DNA from 3 places in the Marinobacter sp. G5_S1_61_S3 genome. Region 2 is predicted to be linked to each of the others. Evidence: predicted binding sites of a transcription regulator. Region 2 holds the regulator's gene; each other region holds the start of a gene.
What was found. Region 2 encodes FliA, which starts transcription of late flagellar genes. Its sites were predicted from a motif close to CTAAAGTTTNNNNNNNNNNNGCCGNTAA; they were not measured.
Positions count from the first base shown of each region.

Region 1 (7,816 bases), on a different contig from region 2:
TTGGATATCAAAACGGGCGATAACAAGAAACTCGAATGGACGCGGGAGTAAGTCTTCAATGAAAGTGAGGCGTGCGCGTGGCTGGCTGACGGCCCTGGCATTGTTTCTGGTTTGCCCGGGAACCGGTGTGTCTTCGGAATATCTGTCTGGAGAAACACAGGCAAGGGAATATCGCCTGTGGTACCGCAATTACGACAGCCCACCCATACGTGCCCTGGTTGCCCTCGCCTTCGACAAGACACCGGAATACGGTTCGTATCGAATCACTCGCACCCCGGAGATGGCCCAAGGCCGGGTTGTCCGCGAACTTGAGCGCCAGCAATCAAAATTGGTCGATCTCGCGAATGTCGCGACATCAAAACAGAGGGAAGAAAGCCTGCAGGCCATCCCCATACCTATCGATGGCGGACTTTTGGGGCTTCGGGTGTGCGTGGTGCTTAAAGAATCATTGCCCAGGTTCAAAGGCATCCGAAGCCTTGGCAATCTTGAGGAAGTCGGTATCCGCATCGGCCAGGGCGCACACTGGCCGGATTCGTCGATTCTGCAGGCCAACGGAGTCAGCGTGGTGACTCACTCGCGGTACGAAATTCTTTTCCGCATGCTGGAGAATCATCGTTTTGAATGCTTCGCCCGGGGAGTCAACGAGGTTCTTTTCGATCTGGAGCTTGAAAACAACAAAGACTTCGCCATCGAGCCAGACCTGCTGCTGGCCTATCCGATGCCCTCTTACTTCTTCGTCAACCGGCACGACCACGAAACGGCACATCGGCTTCAATTGGGCATGGAAAGGGCCATTTTCGATGGCAGCTTTGGCGCGTACCTCAACCAATACTACGGCCAGTCCATCGACGAGCTAAACCTGCACAGCCGGAACGTCCTTGTTCTGGAAAATCCCTATCTAACGGACGAGTCCCGGGCCATCGGCACCAGAACCCTCCTCGAACTCCGACGGCGAATCCAGATACTATCCGCGCCCCAGAAAACGTCTTACTCAAACCCTGAATCGTGACACGTTCTTACTAAGCGCGTGGCCGACCGATTCAATCTGACCGCTGTAGACGTCGTTCTCGCTGGCAGCCTTGGCGGCTTCCTGGCCCTGGTCGGCAATCCGGGTGATGGAGGAGTTCAGCTCCTCTGTCACCGAGGTTTGCTCTTCAGAAGCCGTTGCGATCTGGGAGGTCATCTGGCTGATCGACGTTATGGCATCAGCAATACGGTTGAGGGACTCCATGGCATCCTGAGCTTTCTCCATGCTCACATTCGAGACCGCTGTTGATGCCTTCATGACGTCAACCGCCTGGTTTGCACCGCTTTGCAGGCGCTCAATCATGTTGTTGATCTCTTCCGTGCTGTCCTGGGTGCGGCGAGCCAGATTGCGCACTTCGTCAGCAACAACCGCAAAGCCACGGCCCGCGTCCCCTGCCCTGGCGGCCTCGATCGCCGCGTTCAGTGCCAGCAGGTTGGTCTGTTCAGCAATCCCCTGAATTACCTCGAGAACCGAGGTAATGTCGGTAACGTCCTTGCCGAGTTTATCGATGACTTCCGCAGCGGCGTTAATCTCTTTTGACAATTTCTGTACTGCATCCCGGGAAGCGGCAACGGTTTCAAGGGAAGCACGGCTGTCTGCATCGGCGGTGTTGGAGGCATCCGCGGTCTGTTGGGCATTCTGTGCAATTTCCCCGGCAGCGGCAGACATCTCATTGATGGCCGTGGCCACCATATCAATCTCGGCCTGCTGTTTTTCAACGCTGTCTCGGCTGGTGCTGGCAGTATCCCGCAGGGAGGACACGTTTTCGCCAAGCTCGGCGGTGCCTTGCTGGACGTCCCGGACCACATTCTGGATATTCTCAACAAAGCTGTTGAACTCCGCCGCGAGCTTGCCGAACTCGTCGTTGGCGCTATCGTCCAGGCGCTTGGTGAGGTCCGCCTCGCCACTGGCGATTGATGCCATGGCGGCATTAAGCTTGCGAACGGGAGCCATCAGCACGCGGATACCAAAACGCAGGATCACCAGGGACACCAACAAGCCAATTACTGCGATGATCAGCCCGGTTACGCGAGCGGCGTGGACCGGCGCATTGATTTTGTCTTCGTTGATAAAAGTGCCGAGATACCACTCAACACCACGGGCACCTTTGATGCGATGGAAACCGGCAGTCCAACTGGCATCTCCGGTGTCATATTCGTGAATTTCACCGCTGAGCCGAGGGGATTCTCCCAAAAGACTGCTGATCTTCTTGCCAACCAGTTTCTGGTCCGGGTGAAACAACACGGTGCCGTCGTCACTGATCAGGGCCGCATAGCCAGTGTTGGCCAGCGTAATCGTGGAGAGCGTCTGTTCTATGGTCTTCAGGGCAATATCACCACCGACAACACCCTGGTAGGCCCCACGTTTGACCGGTGCCAGCGTGGAAATGATGGTGCCTCCAGTGCCCGCATCCACGTAGGGTTCGGTGAACGACGCTGAGCCCTTTTGTTTCGCCTGTTTGAACCAGGGCCGCGTGCGTGGGTCGAAATCCGCAGGCAGCGTGGCTTCTGAGACATCGTCCTTCATCAGCATATAGCCATCATCACGGCCAACATAGACGTCAATGAACCCGCCACCGGTTGTCGCAGCGGCCAGGATAACCCTCGCCTCGGCATCGGTTTCCACGGACTCCAGCGCTTTTGCCGTTGCTTCGGTCATGGCAAGACGGGTGTTGAGCCAATCCGCAATGCTGGACGTACTCTGAGCCACGGTGTCTTCAATCAGTGCATCAACATAAGTATCCGTAGTGTCCTGTAACCGGAGGTTGCCGCTGAGCGTAAACGCCCCCATAACAAGTAAAAGCAAAATACCAAAGGCGACGAGCAACTTCTGGCCGAAACTCAGGTTCATTTTCCGGGTCCTTTTCGAGACAGTCTATTCGGGGGGTCAGTCAAACAGCCTATCGGCTGTCTATCATTCATAAACTGGTTTTCGGCGTGTGCTGCAAAGTCTTTAACTTTATGTGATAAGAAGTCTTTAACTTTATGTGATAAGAAGTCTTTAGCTTTAGGTGATAAGAAGTCTTTAGCGCTCTCTGATAAAATACCGAAGCAATCGACAATTCTTGCCGTCATTTCCACACCCAACGGGAGCTGCCGTATATGGCCCACGAAGAACTGCACCTCAACCTTCGTAACCTGACCAGTGATGATTACCCACAGCTCCAGCGACTGATGGACAGGGTCTACGATGATATTGGCGGTGCCTGGCCAGAGGACACGATCGAAGCTCTGGTGCAACAGTTTCCGGATGGTCAGATCTGTATCGAAGAGTCCGGTGACCTGGTGGCCGTAGCCCTCACGGTGTGCGTCAAGTATGAGCGATTCAGCAATCCGCACACCTACGACGACCTGATCCTGCGCAATGAAAAGATCTGGCACAACGCCAAAGGCGACTCGCTTTACGGCCTCGATGTGTTTATCCACCCGGATTATCGCGGCTACCGCCTTGGCCGGCGGCTTTATGAAGCTCGCAAAGAACTCTGCCGATCCATGAACCTGCGCGCCATCCTGGCGGGTGGCCGCATCCCCGGATATCACAAGTATTCAGACCAGCACTCTCCGGAAGAATACATCCAGCGTGTGGATCGCAAGGACATCTACGACCCGATCCTCAGCTTTCAGCTGTCCAACGACTTCCAGGTCACCCGGCTGATGCACAAGTACCTGCCGGAAGACGAGAAATCCCTGGGCTACGCCACTCTGCTGGAATGGCGGAACATCCTCTATACACCGCCGTCGCCGGTGCTTAACGTCAAGAAGACTCAAGTACGCCTGGGTGCCGTTCAGTGGCAGATGCGTGAATTTACCTCGGTGGAGGAAGTGCTGGAACAGGTGGAGTACTTCGTGGATGCGCTCTCGGATTACAAGAGCGATTTCGCCCTGTTTCCAGAATTTTTCAACGCACCGCTGATGGGCCTGACGGACCAGGTGGACCAGACACGGGCCATTCGCTTTCTGGCAGGCTTTACCGAGCAATTCCGCAATCAGATGTCGGAAATGGCGGTCAGTTACAACATCAACATCATTACCGGCTCGATGCCCCTGCTCGAAAATGATCGGGTCTACAACGTGTCCTATCTGTGCCACCGCGACGGCCGCGTCGACGAACAGCGCAAGATTCATATCACGCCCCACGAACGCCGTGACTGGGTCATCGAAGGCGGTGAGAAGTTCCAGGTGTTCGACACCGACGCCGGCCGCGTGGCCATCATGATCTGTTACGACATCGAGTTCCCGGAACTGGGGCGCCTGGCGGCCATCGAAGAGGTGGATATTATTATGGTGCCCTTCTGGACGGACACCAAGAACGGATACCTTCGGGTGCGGCACTGTGCGCAGGCACGGGCGATTGAAAACGAGTGCTATGTCGTGATCACCGGTAGTGTGGGTAACCTTCCCAAGGTTGAGAACCTGGACGTGCAGTACGCCCAGTCTTCCGTATTCTCACCGTCGGACTTTGCGTTCCCCCACGATGCGGTGATGGCGGAAACCACACCGAATACGGAAATGATCATGTTTTCAGATATGGATCTGGAAAAGCTGAAGCTGGTGCGCAACGAAGGCTCGGTGACGAACCTGAAAGACCGGCGCACGGATATTTACGAGCTCAACACGCTACAAACGGGCCAAAATGATAAAAACAGTTGATGAACCGCCTGAGAGCTCTATCGTATGACACTGAACACGTTGCCAAACCAACAGAGTGTGGCTATTGTTTAACCATATACTTTCAGGAACACGCCCTAGGGGTGTCGTCCGGACCCCCTCGGGGTGCAAAAGAGATCACTTTTAGATGAACGAAGCACTACCGGATCTTGTCGCACATTTTCACATCAAGCGTGGCCTCTTTCGCCGGGAGCGTGTGCAGGCCGCGCTGTTCGAGCTCGATCACTTCGGATGTGTGATGAAAACGGACAAGATATTTAACCCCGGTGATACGGTTATCCTGGATCTCGTGATGGAAATGCCGTTTGACGACATCAGGGCGGATGGAATTACCGGCCTGGTAACGGAACGCAGGAAACACTGTAGCAATTTCTTCTATTCCGTTGATTTCGTAGAACTCAATGACAACTCCTCGTCTGCCCTGAGCGAAAAACTCAAGCGCATTCGTGAGGTGGTGCTCAAGAAGCAGACGCTAAAATCCAGACGTTCCTCAGGGCCCGCCTCCAGCATTCGGCAACTGGCCTGAACTCACCAACGCCCCACATCAACTTGCACTTCAAGGAGAAAGTCCTCATGGCGAAGAAAGCCAACAAGCAAAGCGTTGATAAAGTCGTCAAGAAAGTGAACAAAGAGTTCGATAAAACGTCATCACAGATCGAAAAGCTGATCAACGACGCCCTCAAGCAGTTCGACAGCCTGCAGAACCAGATTCAGGAACCCGTCCGCAAACTGTTGAAGGAAGTGGATGAGCTTCGTGATCGTGAAATGAAACGTTTCAACGAAGAATTTGAACGTCGCTTGGGTGAATTCCACGATTTGCAAAACAATATCCTGGACCGCCTTGGTATTGCCAGCAAGGAAGCCAGCGAAGAGGTGAAGAAGGTCGCAGGCCAGGCCGCCAAGAAGGCCGGCCCTGCTACCAAAGGCAAGTCAGCTCCGAAAAAATCCACCGCCAGTAAGACAGCGGCCAAAAAACCGGCCGCCAAGAAGCCCGCCACACCAAAAGCGGCAACTGCAAAGAAAGCCGCCAAACCCAAGGCGAGCACCGCCGCCAAAAGTCCGGCCGCAGCCACTAAAGCCGCTCCCAAGAAAGCCGCCACGGCCGCGCGGAAGCCAGCGGCAAAGCCGGCTGCAGCAACACGCGCTCCAAAGCCGAAGGACAAGAGCGACCTTACCCAGGTTAAAGGTATTGGGCCGGCCACCGCCCGCAAAATGAAGGAAGCCGGTATCACCTCGGTTGATCAGATCGCCAATCCGTCTGACGCGGACAAGGAAAAGCTTCAGGCATTTTCAAGCGTGAAAGGCTTTAACACCTTCAGTGACGAAGCCAAGAAAGTTATTTAATGCAACAATCCGAACAGCCTGTTTTACGGGACATTGTCCTGATTGGCGGCGGACACAGCCACGTAGGCGTTCTCAAGCGCTTTGCCATGAACCCAGTGCCTGGTGTCCGCCTTACCCTCATCTGCAGGGATACCCATACACCCTACTCCGGAATGCTTCCCGGGTACGTGGCTGGGCATTATTCCTACGACGACGTCCATATAGACCTCAGCAAACTGGCCGAGTTCGCGGGCGCGCGCTTCTACCGCGATGAAGTGGTTGGCATCGACCGCCATCGAAAACGTGTGGTCTGCCGCTCCCGGCCGGACGTGCCTTACGACATTCTGTCGGTGAATATCGGGTCCGCTCCCAAGGTCGGTGACGTCAGCGGCGCAACTGAACATGCAGTGCCCGTCAAGCCTATCAACGGATTCAACAATCGCTGGCTGTCATTGTTGTCGCGGCTGGAAAACCATGACGGCCCGATGACCGTTGCTGTGGTCGGCGCAGGTGCAGGTGGCGTTGAACTCACACTGGCCATGCAGTTCCGGCTACGAAATGAGCTCGAAAAGCGCGGCCACGACCCGGACCAGTTGCACTTTCATCTGTTTGATGCAGACCAGCAGATCCTGCCTACCCACAACGCCAGGGTGCGTGCGGTATTCGCTGACACACTCGCAAGCCGTGGGGTGAAGGTTCACCTGGGATCCGCAGTCTCAGAGGTCGAGGCCAATCGTTTGACCACGGAGTCCGGCGACACCCTGTCGGTTGACGAAGTGCTCTGGGTCACCCGTGCCGGCGGCCCCGAGTGGCTGCGGGATACCGGCCTGGCCCTGGACGACGGTGGCTTTATCCGGGTGACGGACACCCTGCAGACAGAAACCGACAACGATATCTTCGCGGCGGGTGACATTGCCAACGTTGTAAATCACCCCCGGGAAAAAGCCGGCGTATTTGCCGTTCGTCAGGGCCAGCCACTAGCGGACAACCTCCGCCGCCATGCCCTCGGAAAGCCCGCGAAGCCATTCCGGCCGCAGAAAAAATGGCTGGCGCTGATCAGTACCGGCGACAAATTCGCAGTGGCCTCCAGAGGTGACCTGTCGTTGGCCGGTTCTTGGGTCTGGCGCTGGAAAAACAGCATTGATAGACGCTTCATGGCGAAATTCAATGATCTTCCCGCCATGGAAGAGAACGCCGCCCTGCCCGACACCGGCGCCGCACAAAACCCCGAGGAAGCGTCCCAGGCCATCTCCGCGGTGGCCATGCGTTGCGGTGGCTGCGGAGCCAAAGTCGGCAGTACCGTGTTGTCACGGGCCCTCGGCGAGCTGCGACCAATAGAGCGGGATGACATCCTGATTGGTCTACACGCCCCAGACGACGCCGCCGTACTGACCGTCCCACCCGGAAAGGCGGTGGTTCACACCGTCGATTTCTTTCGCGCCTTTATTGACGACCCCTATGTGTTCGGCCGGGTTGCCGCCAATCACGCCCTGGGCGACGTGTTTGCCATGGGCGCCGAAGCTCAGAGTGCCACGGCCGTAGCGACCGTGCCCTACGGCATAGAGTCCAAGGTGGAAGACGTGGTTTACCAGATGATGTCCGGCGCCGTGGAAGTGCTGAATGAAGCTGGCTGCGCGTTGGTGGGCGGCCATACGGGCGAAGGCCGGGAGCTGGCACTGGGCTTTGCCGTCAACGGGTTGATTGATCCGGATGACGTCATGAGCAAGGGCGGCCTGCGGGCCGGAGACGTTCTGCTGCTGACCAAGCCTATCGGTACCGGGACGCTCTTCGCTGCCCA
Region 1 covers NZ_JBQKUK010000003.1:180,383-188,198, reverse strand. The annotation lists gene ACTRWH_RS03775 (hypothetical protein) at 59-1,009, shown strand; gene ACTRWH_RS03770 (methyl-accepting chemotaxis protein) at 992-2,878, opposite strand; gene ACTRWH_RS03765 (bifunctional GNAT family N-acetyltransferase/carbon-nitrogen hydrolase family protein) at 3,130-4,677, shown strand; gene ACTRWH_RS03760 (hypothetical protein) at 4,823-5,221, shown strand; gene ACTRWH_RS03755 (helix-hairpin-helix domain-containing protein) at 5,269-6,039, shown strand; gene selD (selenide, water dikinase SelD) at 6,039-7,816, shown strand, end outside.
Region 1: a site for FliA is predicted at 2,957-2,984, ahead of ACTRWH_RS03770 (methyl-accepting chemotaxis protein). Genes of this name have one in related genera too.

Region 2 (7,816 bases):
CGTCGAAATTGTGACAGCGCTCGATTATGACGAAAATATGGCGCGCCAACGCCTCGGTGACGCTGCGCGGGAAGCCACCAATGGCTCACGGCTAGCCGAAATGCAGGCGGAACAGCATCGCCGCCTGGAGGACGAACTCGGCCGCTCTCGCGATCGTATTCGGGAAGTGCGGGAAAAGCGCGCGACCTATGGTAATGCGGTTGCGGTTGCGGGTGGGGACTTCGGTCACGCTGGCTTGTCGAAAGAATCGCTGGCCGACGATGACATGGTGGTTGAAGAGCCTACCGCTGCCAGCGCTGCCTATTCCGGAGAACTGGCGCAAATGCGTGCGGAGATCAGTTCCCTTCGTGACCTGGTCAGTGCCCGGAATGGCGGTGAACCCGAACAAACAGCGGTGAACGCAGTACAGCAGAGGCTGTCTGAGAGGTTGCAGGAGTTTGGTCTCGGGCTGGAGCTCGCCAACTCTCTGTCCCGGCGCCACCGCGCAGGCCGGCTTGAGGATGGCTGGAAGCAGTCTCTGAAAATGCTGGCCGCCGGTGTGAAGACCGCGCGTACTGAATGGGCGGATGAGGGCGGTGTCTACGCCCTGGTGGGCCCAACCGGGTCCGGCAAGACGACGACCATCGGCAAGCTGGCCGCGCACTATGTGCTGCGCCACGGTGCCGACTCTCTGGCGCTGGTCACCACCGATCGCTATCGGGTCGCGGCCCATGAGCAACTATTTGTATTCGGGCGCATACTGAACGTTCCAGTTCGGGTTGTGGACGAAACCCATTCCCTGGACGACATACTGGACGAACTGTCGGACCGGCACCTGGTGTTGATTGATACCGCTGGCCTGACCAGCACCGACAAGGGCTACGAGGAGCAGCTTATGGAGCTGGCTCGCAGTCACCATCGGATTCGAACCCATCTGGTGGTTTCGGCAACCAGTCAGCCGCGCATCATGAAATCCGTTTGGCATTGCTATAAGATGGCAAATCTTACGGGTTGTGTGATGACCAAAATCGATGAAGCACTGACCCTGGGTGAATCGCTGGGATTCGTCATGGAAACGGGATTGCCGGTGGCGTATTACACCGACGGGCAGAAAATCCCGGAAGACCTGCACCACGCTGAGTCCATTCCGCTGGTGCGGTTGGCCGTGGAGAGGCTGAAGAAACTCCAGCAGCAACAGGCAGTCGCTGTTTAAAAACAACACAGCCTGCGGTTAAACGCGGCAAGAGATCAGAGTCAGTATGAGCAAACCACATCCGGTACAGGTGATTGCCGTTTCCGGCGGGAAAGGGGGCGTTGGCAAGAGCAACGTATCAGTGAACCTTGGCATCGCCCTAGCACAAATGGGACGGCGGGTGGTGCTGCTCGATGCCGACCTGGGCCTTGCCAACATTGACGTTCTGCTTGGCATTACCGCCAATCGTAATATCCAGGACGTCATCGCCGGGGAATGTGACCTTCGGGATGTGTTGGTCAACGGCCCCGGTGGCATCAAAATCGTGCCCGCGTCCTCAGGTACCCAACGCATGACCCAGCTTTCCAATCTGGAGCACGCTGGCCTGATCAACGCGTTCAGCGAACTGGGTGACCAGATCGATGTGCTGATCGTTGATACCGCTGCGGGTATTTCCGAATCGGTGGTCAGTTTCCTCCGAGCCTCACAGGAACTATTACTGGTTGTCTGTGATGAACCTACCTCTATCACCGATGCCTACGCCCTTATAAAGCTTATGAACCGGGATTACGGCACCAACCGCTTCCGTATACTGGCCAATCAGGTCAGGAATGAGCAGGAAGGTCGCCATCTGTTTGAAAAACTGACCCGGGTTACCGAGCGCTTTCTTGATGTGGCACTACAATATGTGGGTATGGTGCCGTATGACGAGGCCGTAAAAAAAGCGGTACAGCGCCAGCGTGCCGTGCTGGACGCCTATCCGCGGGCAAAAGCATCGTTGGCGATCAAGAGCCTCGCGGAGAAAGTGGATAGCTGGCCGCTGCCATCATCGCCCCGGGGACATCTGGAATTCTTTGTGGAGCGGCTCGTCGAAGTCTGATTTTGATCCTGTCACTGAATAGCCGGATACATGACATTGGCGAAAGAACTTGGAACCTACAACCGGACGGGTACACGAGGACCTTCCCAGCTCGTTGAGGAGCAGGCCCCGCTGGTCAAAAAAATAGCGCTTCACCTCATGGCGCGGCTGCCGGCATCTGTCCAACTGGATGACCTTATGCAGGCAGGCATGATTGGCTTGTTGGAAGCTGCACAGCGATACAGTTCCGACAAGGGGGCTACCTTTGAGACATACGCCGGGATCCGGATTCGCGGAGCCATGGTAGATGAAATTCGCAAAGGTGACTGGGTACCCCGATCCGTCCACAGGAACTCCCGCCGCATTGCCAAAGCCATCAAGGCTGTCGAGGACCGCCTGGGTCGGGAAGCTCAAGACTCGGAAGTAGCCGAGGAGCTGGGGCTGGACCTCGACGAATACTATTCCTCCCTGAGCGATGCTAACAGTGGCCGACTTTTTAGCCTGGATGAGCTCAATGAATCCGGCGAGCTGCCGATAGAAGAAACAGAGGACAGTGATAACCCGTTGGATGGCTTGGCGTCCGACAACTTCCGGAAGAGCCTGGCAGCTGCGATTGGTGACCTGCCCGAGCGAGAAAAGCTGGTGCTCAGCCTTTACTATCAGGAAGAATTGAACCTGAAGGAAATTGGTGCTGTGTTGGGTGTCAGTGAAAGCCGGGTCAGCCAGATTCACAGCCAGGCCGCGCTCCGTCTGCGGGGGCGTCTTACTGGTTGGCAGAGCTGAACAGGCCGCCAGTCCCATTGAACAGCGTTACCAGGCATTCTTTACTGTAGCCTTTTGGTAACCGGTGCTTTACAACCGGCTCAAAGGCCACACAATAAGCGGTTAAACTACCGGCCTGCTAGACTGTGAGCCGGAAGCCAAAAACGAATTCCGGGCGTTTTTAACTGGAGGTCCCATTGGACAAGAACATGAAAATCCTGATTGTGGATGACTTCTCCACAATGCGACGGATCATTAAGAACCTGCTTCGCGATCTCGGTTTTACAAACACTGACGAAGCAGACGACGGCAATACAGCACTGCCTATGCTCAGGAGCGGCAAATACGATTTTCTGGTAACCGACTGGAATATGCCAGGGATGTCCGGACTCGATCTGCTCAAGGAAGTCCGTGCCGATGACAGCCTGAAAACCCTGCCTGTGCTCATGGTGACCGCCGAGGCGAAGCGCGACCAGATTGTCGCTGCTGCGCAGGCCGGTGTGAACGGCTACGTGGTCAAGCCCTTCACGGCAGCCGTACTCAAGGAGAAGATTGAGAAGATCTTCGAACGCATCCAGTAATTCAGAGGTCGGACGGCTCCCATGAGCAATAGAAAAAAAGACCCACAGGGGCTCGACCCGGAGGTCACGGAGAAACTCCGCAGCCAGGCGGCCGAGTTGGTTGAACAGGTCAACGCCGGGGACTATGGCCGCGCGATGACGCTGATCAATGAATTGAGCGAGGTGAGGGACCAGAGCCTGTATCGGGAAGTCGGCCGCTTGACCCGCAGCCTCCACGAGGCGATCCGCAATTTCCAGATCGATCCCCGTAACGCCGAACAGTCAGAAGCTCTGTCGAAGATGACCGATGCGTCGGATCGCCTTGAGTACGTGGTTCAGATGACCGGTAAAGCGGCCAATCGGACCATGGATCTGGTTGAGGAGGCTATGCCCAAGGCCAGCGCCCTCCGCGACGAGGCCGCCGAGCTGAGAGACCAGTGGCAGAAACTGCGTCGCCGCGAGATGGCGCCGGCTGAATTTCGTGAGCTCTATGCCCGTATCGACACGTTTTTCGTGACCCTGAATACCGATGCCGGGGCGATGTACGACAACTTGTCGGAAATTCTTCTGGCCCAGGATTTCCAGGACCTCACTGGGCAGGTGATCCAAAAGGTCACCACTCTGGTTAAAGAGGTGGAAGAGCATCTGTTGAGCCTGGTAGTGATGGCGAGTCATGTGGACCAGATGACCGGCACCGTGCATGAACTGGAAGAGCGGGAAAAGATATCGGCGGAACAGGGTGTTGGTCCACAGATCAAGGCCGAAGAACGCGAAGACGTAGTATCGGGACAGGACGATGTTGATGATCTTCTGTCCAGTCTCGGTTTCTGAGTAAGAGAGGGTAACGCATGGCGCTTGATGCCGATGAAGAGATCCTGCAGGACTTCCTTGTTGAGGCAGGCGAGATACTCGAAAAGCTGTCGGAGCAACTGGTCGACCTGGAACAAAACCCGGACGACAGCGATCTGCTCAACGCCATCTTCCGAGGCTTTCACACCGTAAAAGGCGGCGCTGGGTTTCTGCAACTCGATGCCCTGGTGAACTGCTGTCATTCCGCGGAGAACGTCTTCGATATACTGCGCAACCATAAGCGCAAGGTAGACTCGGAACTGATGGACGTGGTGCTGGAAGCCCTGGATCACGTCAATGCCATGTTTGAACAGGTTCGCCACCACGAGGAACCGACGCCAGCTCCCGAGGAACTGATTGCCGCTCTGGACGCATTGGCGCAGCCGGCAGGGGAGTCGTCGCCAGCAAACGCAGCGGTCGCTCGCGAAGAACAGAACGAGAGCAATGAAGCCAGTTCTGGAGACGATGGCGGTGATATTACCGACGACGAATTCGAGCGGTTGCTGGATGCCCTGGAAGAGGAAAAGACCAGCGCTCCGGTTTCCAGTGACGACGGCAATGAATTTTCAGGCGGTGACGGAGGGAGCGGAGACGACATCTCCGATGATGAATTCGAGGCCCTGCTGGACCAATTGCATGGCAAGGGACAGTTCTCAGGCCCGCCTGAAACCGGCAAGACAGCCCCTGACAGCCAGGATGCCTCGGGCGACAAGGTTACCAGTGATGAGGCCAGTGACAGCAAGGGTGGCGACGACCTGATTTCGGACGACGAGTTCGAAAAGTTGCTGGATGACCTGCACGGCAAGGGTGGTAGCCCTACGGCAGAAACTGCCAAGCCGGCCCCTGGGCCTGCTGCAAAGCAGCCGTCGGCCACGTCTCCCAGTGCCAAGGCTGACAAGCCCGCGCAACCGACTGGTAAGCCCGAAAAAGCGCCTGCGGATAATGGCAAGGCAGGCGTAACGCCCGCGATGCCGGCACGGGATGCGAATGCACCAGTGGCTGAAACTTCGGTGCGGGTGGATACCAAGCGCCTGGACGACATCATGAACATGGTGGGTGAACTGGTGTTGGTGCGTAACCGGTTGCAGCGTCTGGGCGCCCAGAGTGAAGACGAGCATATGCACAAAGCCGTCTCCAACCTGGACGTGGTGACCACCGATCTTCAGTCAGCGGTGATGGCAACGCGGATGCAGCCCATCAAGAAAGTATTTGGCCGCTTCCCGCGGGTGGTTCGCGACCTGGCACGCAGCCTGAAGAAAGAAATCAACCTTGAGATGCACGGCGAAGAGACCGACCTGGACAAAAACCTGGTCGAGGCGCTGTCCGATCCTCTGGTCCATCTTGTTCGCAACTCGGTTGATCACGGTATAGAGGCACCCGATATTCGTGAAAAGGCGGGCAAGCCTCGTCAGGGTCGTGTGACGCTGTCGGCTGAGCAGGAAGGCGACCACATCCTGTTGTCCATCGAAGACGACGGTGCTGGTATGGATCCGGATGTACTGCGCCGAAAAGCGGTCGAAAAGGGCATCTACGAACAGGATGCCGCTGACCGACTGACCAACACCGAGTGCTACAACCTGATTTTCTCCGCCGGGTTCTCCACCAAGGATCAAATATCGGATGTGTCCGGTCGTGGCGTTGGCATGGACGTGGTGAAAACCAAGATCAGTCAGCTCAACGGGCAGCTGAGCGTCGAGTCGGAGCTGGGCAAAGGGTCTCGCATCGTCATCAAGGTGCCGCTGACCCTGGCCATCATGCCTACCCTGATGATCATGCTTGGCGACCAATCCTTCGCGCTGCCACTGGTGAACGTGGTCGAGATTTTCCATCTGGACCTCAGCAAGAAGAACATTGTGGATGGCCGTGAATGCATCGTGGTTCGAGACAAAGTCTTCCCGTTGTTCCACATCAAGCGATGGCTGGTCAAAGGCGCCGCTGGGCAGCCGGAACCAGAAAACGCCCACGTGGTTATCGTGGCGATGGGAACGCGGCGCGTCGGTTTTGTGGTGGATCAGCTGATCGGGCAGGAAGAGGTGGTGATCAAGCCCCTGGGCCGGGCCCTTCAGGGAACGCCGGGTATGGCGGGTGCGACCATCACTGGCGACGGTCGTATTGCACTCATTATTGATGTTCCGAGCCTGCTGCAAAACTACGGCAAATAACGTTGCGGCGGGCCCAGGTTTAGGAGAAATGGATGACGGTTTCTGTCCTGGTCGTTGATGATTCAGGTTTTTTCCGCAAGCGACTGACGGAAATCCTGACCGCTTCCGGTCAGATCAAGGTGGTTGGTGTGGCCACCAATGGGCGCGAAGGTGTCGAGCTGGCTGAAAAGCTGAGGCCTGACGTCATCACCATGGACTACGAGATGCCCGTCATGGACGGTATCAGCGCCGTCCGTGAGATCATGAAGCGACAGCCGGCGCCGGTATTGATGTTCTCCTCTCTCACCTACGAGGGTGCCCGGGTGACCCTGGATGCCCTTGAGGCAGGTGCCGTTGATTTCCTGCCCAAGAATTTTGAGGAAATTGCCCGGGATTCCAGTCAGCTTCAAAAAATACTCATTGAGCGTGTACTGGATGTCGCTGGCAGTCGCCCTGGTGCGAAACCGTCGGCGCCGCCTCCCACCGCTCCGCCGCCTTCGCCCCGTAGCCCTGGACCGGCAAGGCGCAGCGTGCCCGAGCGGCCGGCGGTATCGGACAGGTCCTCTCGCCCCAGCGCCCCAGAGCCTGAAGCACCGGCCCGTCGTTCGATTCGCCGCGGGCCTGCGAAACACTACAGTGTGGTTGCCATCGGCACGTCCACCGGCGGCCCGGTGGCCTTGCAACGTGTACTAATGGCGTTACCGGCCGGGTTTCCCGCGCCTGTGGTGCTCGTTCAGCATATGCCGGCCAGTTTTACCCCGGCGTTTGCCGAGCGCCTGAACAAGCTGTGCCAGATTCAGGTACGCCAGGCTGAAGACGGCGAAATGCTGAAGCCGGGCGTTGCGTTGCTTGCCCCCGGGGGCAAGCAGATGATGATTGAAAACCGGGGTGGCCAGGGCAGGGTCAGGATTCTTCCCGGAGATGACCGGCTTAACTACAAGCCCTGTGTGGATGTGACGTTCGGCTCCCTGGCCAGGAGTTTTCCCGGCAAGACCCTGGGCCTGATCCTGACGGGTATGGGCTCGGATGGAAAGGAAGGCTGTCGCCTGATGAAGCAGTCAGGCTCCGATATCTGGTCCCAGGACGAAAAAACCTCGGTGATCTACGGTATGCCCATGGCCGTGGCCAAGGCCGGGTTGTCTGACGAAATCCTTGCGCTCGATGACATTGGTCCCCGCCTGGCGGATGGGGTGAGCTGATGGATATTCTCAGCCTGCTGGGCGTCATTCTTGCCTTTGTGGCGATTCTCGGTGGAAACCTGCTGGAAGGTGGCGCCATCAGCTCGCTGTTCAATGGCCCGGCCGCGCTGATCGTGATTGGTGGTACGCTTGCAGCCACTATTCTCCAGACCTCCTGGCCGCTGTTAAAGCGGGCCTTTTCCCAGGTGCGCTGGGTGTTCTTTCCCCCCTACATCAGCCTGGAAGATGGTATCGGCAAAGTCATCGACTGGAGCGTCAAGGCCCGTAAGCAGGGT
Region 2 covers NZ_JBQKUK010000005.1:49,351-57,166, forward strand. The annotation lists gene flhF (flagellar biosynthesis protein FlhF) at 1-1,192, shown strand, start outside; gene ACTRWH_RS05905 (MinD/ParA family protein) at 1,239-2,051, shown strand; gene ACTRWH_RS05910 (RNA polymerase sigma factor FliA) at 2,082-2,813, shown strand; gene cheY (chemotaxis response regulator CheY) at 2,990-3,373, shown strand; gene ACTRWH_RS05920 (protein phosphatase CheZ) at 3,395-4,183, shown strand; gene ACTRWH_RS05925 (chemotaxis protein CheA) at 4,201-6,363, shown strand; gene ACTRWH_RS05930 (chemotaxis-specific protein-glutamate methyltransferase CheB) at 6,396-7,541, shown strand; gene ACTRWH_RS05935 (flagellar motor protein) at 7,541-7,816, shown strand, end outside.

Region 3 (7,816 bases), on a different contig from region 2:
GAGTCCAGCGTCAATTCGCCGGCAACCCGTGTGGCATTAGCTCCACCACTTGTCAGTTCGATGGCGCTGGGGTCGCCGCTACCCTGTACCGCCAACTGTTGAGAGCCGGCAGCGGTAAAGTCTTCGATAGTGATGTCTTTACCCTGTTCCTGAATCAGCGTGATACTGCCGTCGTTAGCAACTTCCGCGGTAATGCCGGTCTTGCCAGACGCGGCGTTCACCTCACGTGCAATCGCTGAGAGGTCGTTTGCATCGGTGATCTGCGCGGAAATGGTCGCTGAGCTGCTCCCATTGGAAAGGGTGAGCGACACGGTTTGAGGCACGGCGATTGGCGTGGTAGCGGTGTTGCTCAGGGTCGCCGATGTTCTTGCCGTCGCGTTCACACCCGTCGTGGCACCAATGTCGTTGATGGCTGCGGCGATGTCTTCTGCCGTGTCACCTGCTGTAATGGGCACCACCTGGCTGTCCAGCGAGCTGGAAATGGTGAGATTCTGCGTGGCGATCGTGTTTTGTGCGGGTAACGTCGCATTCGCTGCCGTTGTTGAACCGGTGCCCTGGTTCAGGGTTGCGTTGGCCGCGTCGAGCGTGTTGTTGGCCAGGTCGGCGGTTCGGGCGCCTTCGATGGAAACGGCGATGCTCTGGTTTTCATTGGCGCCAGCCTGGAATTTCTGGGCCTGGAAGGTGCCGTCCAGGAGTTTCAGCCCGTTGAACTCGGTGGTGGTGGCAATGCGCTCCAGCTCGCCTTTTAGCTGGTTTACTTCGGACTGCAGGGCCTTCCTGTCAGATGCGGAGTTCGTTGCGTTGGCGGATTGTACCGCCAGTTCCCGAATGCGCTGCAGGATGTTCCCGGATTCGCCCAGCGCGCCTTCAGCAGTCTGAGCCAGAGAAATACCGTCGTTGGCGTTTCGAATGGCCTGGTTGAGGCCTTTGATCTGCGATGTGAATCGCTCAGAGATGGCAAGCCCGGCGGCGTCGTCCTTGGCGGAGTTGATGCGCAGGCCGGATGACAGCCGCTGCAGGGCAACGTTGGAGTCTTCCTGTGAAGTGTTCAGGTTTCGCTGAGCATTCAGCGACGCGATATTGGTGTTGATGATCTGAGGCATAACATTTCTCCCTGCTCAGAGATGCCGGTAACCCGGTGCCCGATCAAAATGGACGCCTTGCCGGCGGAAGTTCATTTAATTGCCGTTTTGCAGGGAGGTAAGCGAAGGTTGTGCCAGTTTCGGAGTTTTGTTTTTAAGATGTTGATTGTTAGTGGTTTTGTTGGTCAGTTTTAGTGTTTAGGGCATGAGTCCAATCGTCAACATATAACGGTGTAAGGAAGACTATTGCCGCTTTTACATTCCCTTACAAAATACCGTCAGTTTTTTCTAAAGGTACGGACGGGGGCGCCGTTAAGCGCAATAACAGGGAGGCGCTCCCAAACTGAAAATGGGCGCCATTCCTTTTCCATGAAATAACGACATATGTCGAAGGAGAAGCAATATGGCTCTCGGTATTAACACTAACGTTGCGTCACTGTCAGCTCAGAATCAGCTGAACAAATCCCAGGAGCTTTCTAACCAAGCTCTGGAGCGTCTGTCTTCCGGTCTGCGTATCAACTCCGCCAAGGACGATGCTGCTGGCCTTGCAATTTCGACCCGTTTTCAGTCCCAGATCTCTGGTCTGAACGTTGCGCAGCGTAACGCCAACGACGGTATTTCTCTGGCTCAGACTGCTGAAGGTGCTCTGGAAGAAACCACCAACATCCTGCAGCGTATCCGTGAGCTGTCTGTTCAGTCGGCCAACTCTACCAACTCTTCTTCTGACCGCTCTGCACTTCAGGGCGAAGTAAACCAGCTGAAGCAAGAGCTTGACCGTATTGCCGGTACTACCCAGTTTAACGGTCTCAACCTTCTGGATGGCAGCTTCACTGCTCAGTCATTCCAGGTTGGTGCCAACGCTAACCAGACCATCTCAGTATCCGTGACCGGTGCTCGTGGTGCCGACCTTGGTAACAACACCGTATCCGGTGAAAGTGATACCACTGTCAGCCAGGGCACAGGTTCTGTTGCGGTAGCTGCGGCTGATGTGGCAACGGTTGCCAACAACACCATTGCTACACAGAACATCACCGTTTCTGGAACTGAAGGCTCTGAGGTCATTGGTATTACCCAGGGCGATACTGCAGAAGCGATTGCGGCTGCTGTTAACGCTGAAACCGGCACGACTGGTGTAACGGCTACTGCATCGACCACGGCAACCCTCGCTGGTCTGTCTGACGATGGTACGGTTTCCTTCACGCTTGGTAGTGGTGGCGACACAGCGACCATCTCCGCAGCGGTAACTACCACTGACCTGGGTGCGCTGGCCAAAGCGATCAACGATACCTCAGGCACCACTGGTGTTACGGCTGAAGCAAACGGTGGCGAAATCACACTGACCCAGGCTGATGGTAAAGACATCCGTCTGCAGGACTTTGCCAACTCAGGTAACGCTACCGGTACCGCCACGCTGCAGGGCAGTGGTGATCCAAGTGCGGTTACTTTGACCGCTGGCAGCACTGACAGCACGATTGCTTCTGGTTCTGTTGAGTTCGCTTCATCCGGTGCGTTCTCGGTCAGTTCCTCGGTTGCCGAGACCGCTGGTAGCATTCTGAACGTTGCAGCAGACACCGTGGTTGGTTCTAACCTCCAGTCAGTGTCTTCTATCGACATCGGTACTGTTGCAGGCGCTAACAGCGCAATCGAGATTGCAGATGCGGCTCTTGAGCAGATCAGTGGTATCCGCGCCGACCTGGGTGCTGCCCAGAACCGGTTTGAATCCACAATCGCCAACCTGAGCACAACTGCCGAAAACCTGTCGGCCGCTAACAGCCGGATTCTGGATGCAGACTTCGCATCTGAAACTGCTAAGCTGTCCAAGGCGCAGGTTCTCCAGCAGGCTGGTATCTCTGTACTGGCGCAGGCGAATGCCCGCCCGCAGCAGGTTCTGTCCCTCCTGCAGTAACAGGGGCATAACGGCAAGGCCGGGGTCTTTGGGCCCCGGTTTACTGCTGTATGAGGATAGCGAGGTGAGCTATGAATGGCGTTAACCTGAATGGCCCGGATTTGAAGCTGATTCGTTCCAGCGAGCAAGCTCCGGCTCGGGCAATTTCGTCATCTCAGGCCGAAGGCAGGAATGCCTCCGCCCTGACTGCACCTTCATCACCTGGTCTTGCTGAGCGTTCGGAGTTGTTGTCCGGGGCTCAGGAACTTTCGAAAGCTGAGAGGCTCGAAAGGCGCAGTGAGGCACAGAAAGAGAAATTGGATGATGCCGTGTCTCAACTGAACGATTTCGTTCAGACGGTCCAGAGGGATTTGCAGTTTGAAGTGGATAACGAGCGGGGACAGACGATCGTCAAGGTCGTCGATCAGTCCACCCAAGAGGTTATTCGGCAAATTCCGGATGAAGTTGCGTTGAGGTTGGCAGAAAACTTGCAGCAGGATGAACCGCTGACGTTATTCAACACGAAGGTCTAGAGTTTGCCGCTCTTGGCCTGACGTTGAAAACGGTTGTTCAGCACCGCCGCACCCGAAAGGGGCCGGCGGTGTTTTGCTTACATGTGGTTACAAAATTGGTCGGTAGAAAAGGCAAAGTTTTGCCGCTTCAGGCCGATATATGGAATAGCATTGGAAATTGCCCTCCTGAGGAGGCACATACTATGGCAAATATATCATCGTTGGGTATCGGGTCTGGTGTTCTGACCTCCGAGTTGGTCGATCAGTTGGTGCAAGCGGAACGGGCACCGACGGAAAATCGTTTGGCTCAGAAAACCGAGCGCACCCAGGCGCTGATTTCTGCCTATGGCACGCTTCGCAGTGCAGTAACAGAGCTGCGCCTTCCAATGCGGCAATTGAGTGCTCCAGATAATCTCAAAGCCTTTTCTGCAACGTCGTCCAACGAAGACGTTGCTGTGTCTGTGGACAGCTCCAAGGCTAACCGCGGTACTTACAGTGTCGATGTGACAAGTCTCGCCAGCGCTCAGGCGCTCGCGTCGCGTGATGTATTCGCGGATCGCGACAAGACCAGTGTTGGCCAGGGAACAATGACGCTTTCTGTTGGTGACAACACCACCAATATTGTTATAGACAGCAGTAACGACACTTTGCAGGGCCTGGCAAACGCGATCAACGATTCTGATGCAGGGGTTTCAGCGGGCGTAATCGATACCGGTAGTGGTTTCCAGCTCGTACTATCGGCAGACGAAACCGGTACGGCAAACGCCGTTAGTATTTCCGTTTCGGGCGACAGCGCCGGAACGGATACCGATGCCCAGGGGCTTTCCCGTTTTGCGTTTAACACATCAATGGATGCGGGCGCCGGTCTCAATGAGACAATCGCCGCGTCGGACGCCGTGATGAGTATCAATGGCGTAGAGGTTACCCGTTCTACCAATAGTTTTGAGAACGTCATTGATGGTTTGACATTTGATCTGACTGCCACTGGTACGTCCACGGTTAAGGTTGAACAGGATCTCGGAGCGGTAGCAGACCGTGTCCAGGGCTTTGTCGAGAAATTTAATGGCCTGCAGGAAACCATTGATGCTCTGGCAGGATTCAATGCAGAGAGCGGTAGCGGAAGCCTTCTGACTGGCGATAGCGTTATTCGGGGTATTCAGAACCAACTCCGCCAAGTGCTGACCCGCGTTGTTCCCGGGCTTGAAGACGCAAGTGTCCGAAGTCTGGCGGATGTGGGTATTACCACAAATTTCGAGACTGGCTCTCTGGAATTTGACCGCGAAGAGTTCATGGCGCAGTTAAAGGCTAATCCGGACGATGTCACGGCCTTGTTTGCCGAACAGGGCAGGGCTACCGACAGCCAGGTAGAGTTTGTTCGCAGTGGTGTAAACACCGAACCTGGAACCTATGATATCAACGTGACCCAGGCTGCGACCCAAGGCACGCTTGCCGGGAATGCCGCAGCCACTTTTCCCGTTACTATTGATGGAACAAATGATGAGTTTTCACTGCTGGTTAATGGTGATACCTCCGTTAACCTTCAGCTTACACAGCAGACTTACAACAGTGCACAGGATCTGGTTGACGAGATTCAGGCTCAGCTTAATAGCAACAACGCGCTGAACGCGTCAGATGGGTCCGTTCAGGTGAGCCTGGGGGCTGGGGATGAGCTGGTTTTCTCTTCCTCCACCTACGGCAGCGAGTCTTCGGTCACCTTGTCGTCCGCTGAAAGCGCGGCTACGTTTGGATTGGATGCCGCCACAAGCACGGATGGCCTCGATGTTGCGGGTACCATTGACGGAAGAACAGCTGAAGGCGAAGGGCAAACACTGTTTCTGGGCGAAAACAGCGGTGCTGCGTCTGGGCTCCAGGTACAAATATTGGGCGATCAGACTGGAAGTCGAGGCTCGATACAATTTATTGAAGGTGTTGGCGAACGTACGGTTGACCTGATCACCAACTTTGTCGGTGCCGATGGTGCAATTGATACCAGAACCGAGAGCCTGAACCGCGATCTGGAGCGAATTCAGGAAAATCAGATTCGGCTGGAAGAGAGAATTACAGCCTATCGAGAGCGCCTGGTGAGTCAATTTACAGCTGCGGATTCATTGATCTCGCAACTGAACAGTACACAGGACTTTGTGAGCCAGCAGCTTGCTGCGCTGGCACCACAGAATAATCGCAATAACAATTGATGTTTATTGCACGAAAAGCGAATAAAGAGGTCACTTATGAACGGTTTACAGGCTTACCAACGCGTAAACGCCCAAACCAGCATTACGGATGCCGATCCTCACAAGCTGATCCAGCTTCTTTACAACGGAGCGTTGGAACGCATTAACATGGCCAAAGCCAGGATGCAGGCGAAGGATTTTGAGGGCAAAGGCCGATTGATTTCCAAAGCGATTGAAATCATCGGTGGCCTCCGTGGCTTTCTGGATTTCGAGAAGGGTGGCGATCTGGCCGTGCGCCTGGAATCGCTTTATGACTACATGGAGCGGACCCTTTTTGAAGCGAATGCCAAGAATGACGTCGCTAAGCTTGATGAAGTCGCGGACCTTCTGCGCTCAATCAAAGACGGCTGGGATGGCATCCGCGAAGAGGCTACCTCCAAGCAACAGCAGGCTGTCTGAATACGACGTTCTGGTGTGAATACCGTGCATTCTATCCAAGATGCCACCTGGCGCCCTGCCGGTGGCATCCGCGGCCAGTAACGAGGTCGCACTCTTGCCCCAATAGCCATTCCCCCCGCTGTCCCGTACAATACGCCCCTTATTTTTGATACATCCATTCTGTTCAGTCTGGAGCAAGGGCATGTCTGATATTAAAAAGGTGGTTCTGGCGTATTCCGGTGGCCTGGATACCTCGGTAATCGTTCGCTGGTTGCAGGATACCTATGAGTGTGAGGTGGTGACGTTCACCGCCGACATCGGCCAGGGCGAGGAAGTTGAGCCGGCGCGTGAGAAAGCGAAAGCGCTGGGCGTGAAGGAAATCTACATTGAGGACCTGCGCGAGGAATTCGTTCGTGACTACGTGTTCCCGATGTTCCGCGCCAACACCATCTACGAAGGGGAGTACCTGCTGGGTACCTCCATCGCCCGCCCGCTGATCTCCCGTCGTTTGATTGAGATTGCCAACGAAACCGGTGCGGACGCGATTTCCCACGGCGCTACCGGCAAGGGCAATGATCAGGTTCGTTTCGAGTTAGGTGCCTACGCGCTGAAGCCGGGTGTGAAGGTGATTGCCCCCTGGCGTGAGTGGGATCTGAATTCCCGTGAGAAGCTGCTGGCTTATTGCGATGAGCGCAACATTCCGGTGGAGAAGAAGAAGGGCAAGAGCCCGTACTCCATGGATGCCAACTTGCTGCATATCTCTTATGAAGGCATCAACCTGGAGGATCCCTGGGCGGAAGCCGAGGAAGATATGTGGCGCTGGAGTGTGTCTCCGGAAGCAGCGCCCGACACGCCTTCCTATATCGAAGTGACCTATGAGAAAGGCGATATCGTGGCGATTGATGGCCAGGCCATGAAGCCTCACGAGGTGCTTGAACACCTGAACAAGGTCGCCGGCGAGAACGGGATTGGTCGTCTGGACATTGTTGAGAACCGTTATGTGGGTATGAAATCCCGCGGTTGTTACGAAACTCCGGGCGGCACCATCATGCTGCGCGCCCACCGTGCGATTGAGTCCATCACCCTGGACCGCGAAGTGGCGCACCTGAAGGACAGCATCATGCCGCGTTATGCGGAGGTGATTTACAACGGTTACTGGTGGTCCCCTGAGCGGGAAGCGCTGCAGGCGCTGATCGACCAGACCCAGACTTATGTAAACGGTACCGTGCGCCTGAAGCTCTACAAGGGCAACGTGGATGTGGTTGGGCGTAAGTCTGACGATTCGCTGTTCGATGAGAAGATTGCGACCTTCGAGGAAGACCAGGGCGCCTACGATCAGAAGGATGCTGAAGGCTTTATCAAGCTGAATGCGCTTCGGTTGAGGATTGCGGCTGGCAAGGGTCGCAAGCTTTAAGTGGCCTCCCGTGACGCCCGGAACTCTCCGGGCGTCTTCCCCGTCTCTGCTTTGAACTTTCGGTGAAACGACGTTGTTTCGCTGTACCCCAGCCTCAACGCTATCTCCGGAATGCCCAGTTCGCTGTTCGTCAGAAAATCTTCCGCCATTGCCTGTCTTACCTCGTCCAGCAACTGCTGATACGAAACACCTTCCTGGCTAAGTTTTCTCTGCAGCGTTCGGCTGGTCATGCCCAGATGGTCTGCGACCATGTCCTGGCGGGTGATGCCGTGCATCAACTGTTTGCGAATGCTGTGTTTAACCCGGTTGGT
Region 3 covers NZ_JBQKUK010000015.1:27,291-35,106, reverse strand. The annotation lists gene ACTRWH_RS15305 (flagellin N-terminal helical domain-containing protein) at 1-1,103, opposite strand, end outside; gene ACTRWH_RS15300 (flagellin N-terminal helical domain-containing protein) at 1,486-2,988, shown strand; gene ACTRWH_RS15295 (flagellar protein FlaG) at 3,060-3,500, shown strand; gene fliD (flagellar filament capping protein FliD) at 3,683-5,674, shown strand; gene fliS (flagellar export chaperone FliS) at 5,711-6,112, shown strand; gene ACTRWH_RS15280 (argininosuccinate synthase) at 6,294-7,505, shown strand; gene ACTRWH_RS15275 (AraC family transcriptional regulator) at 7,502-7,816, opposite strand, start outside.
Region 3: a site for FliA is predicted at 3,612-3,639, ahead of fliD (flagellar filament capping protein FliD). Genes of this name have one in related genera too.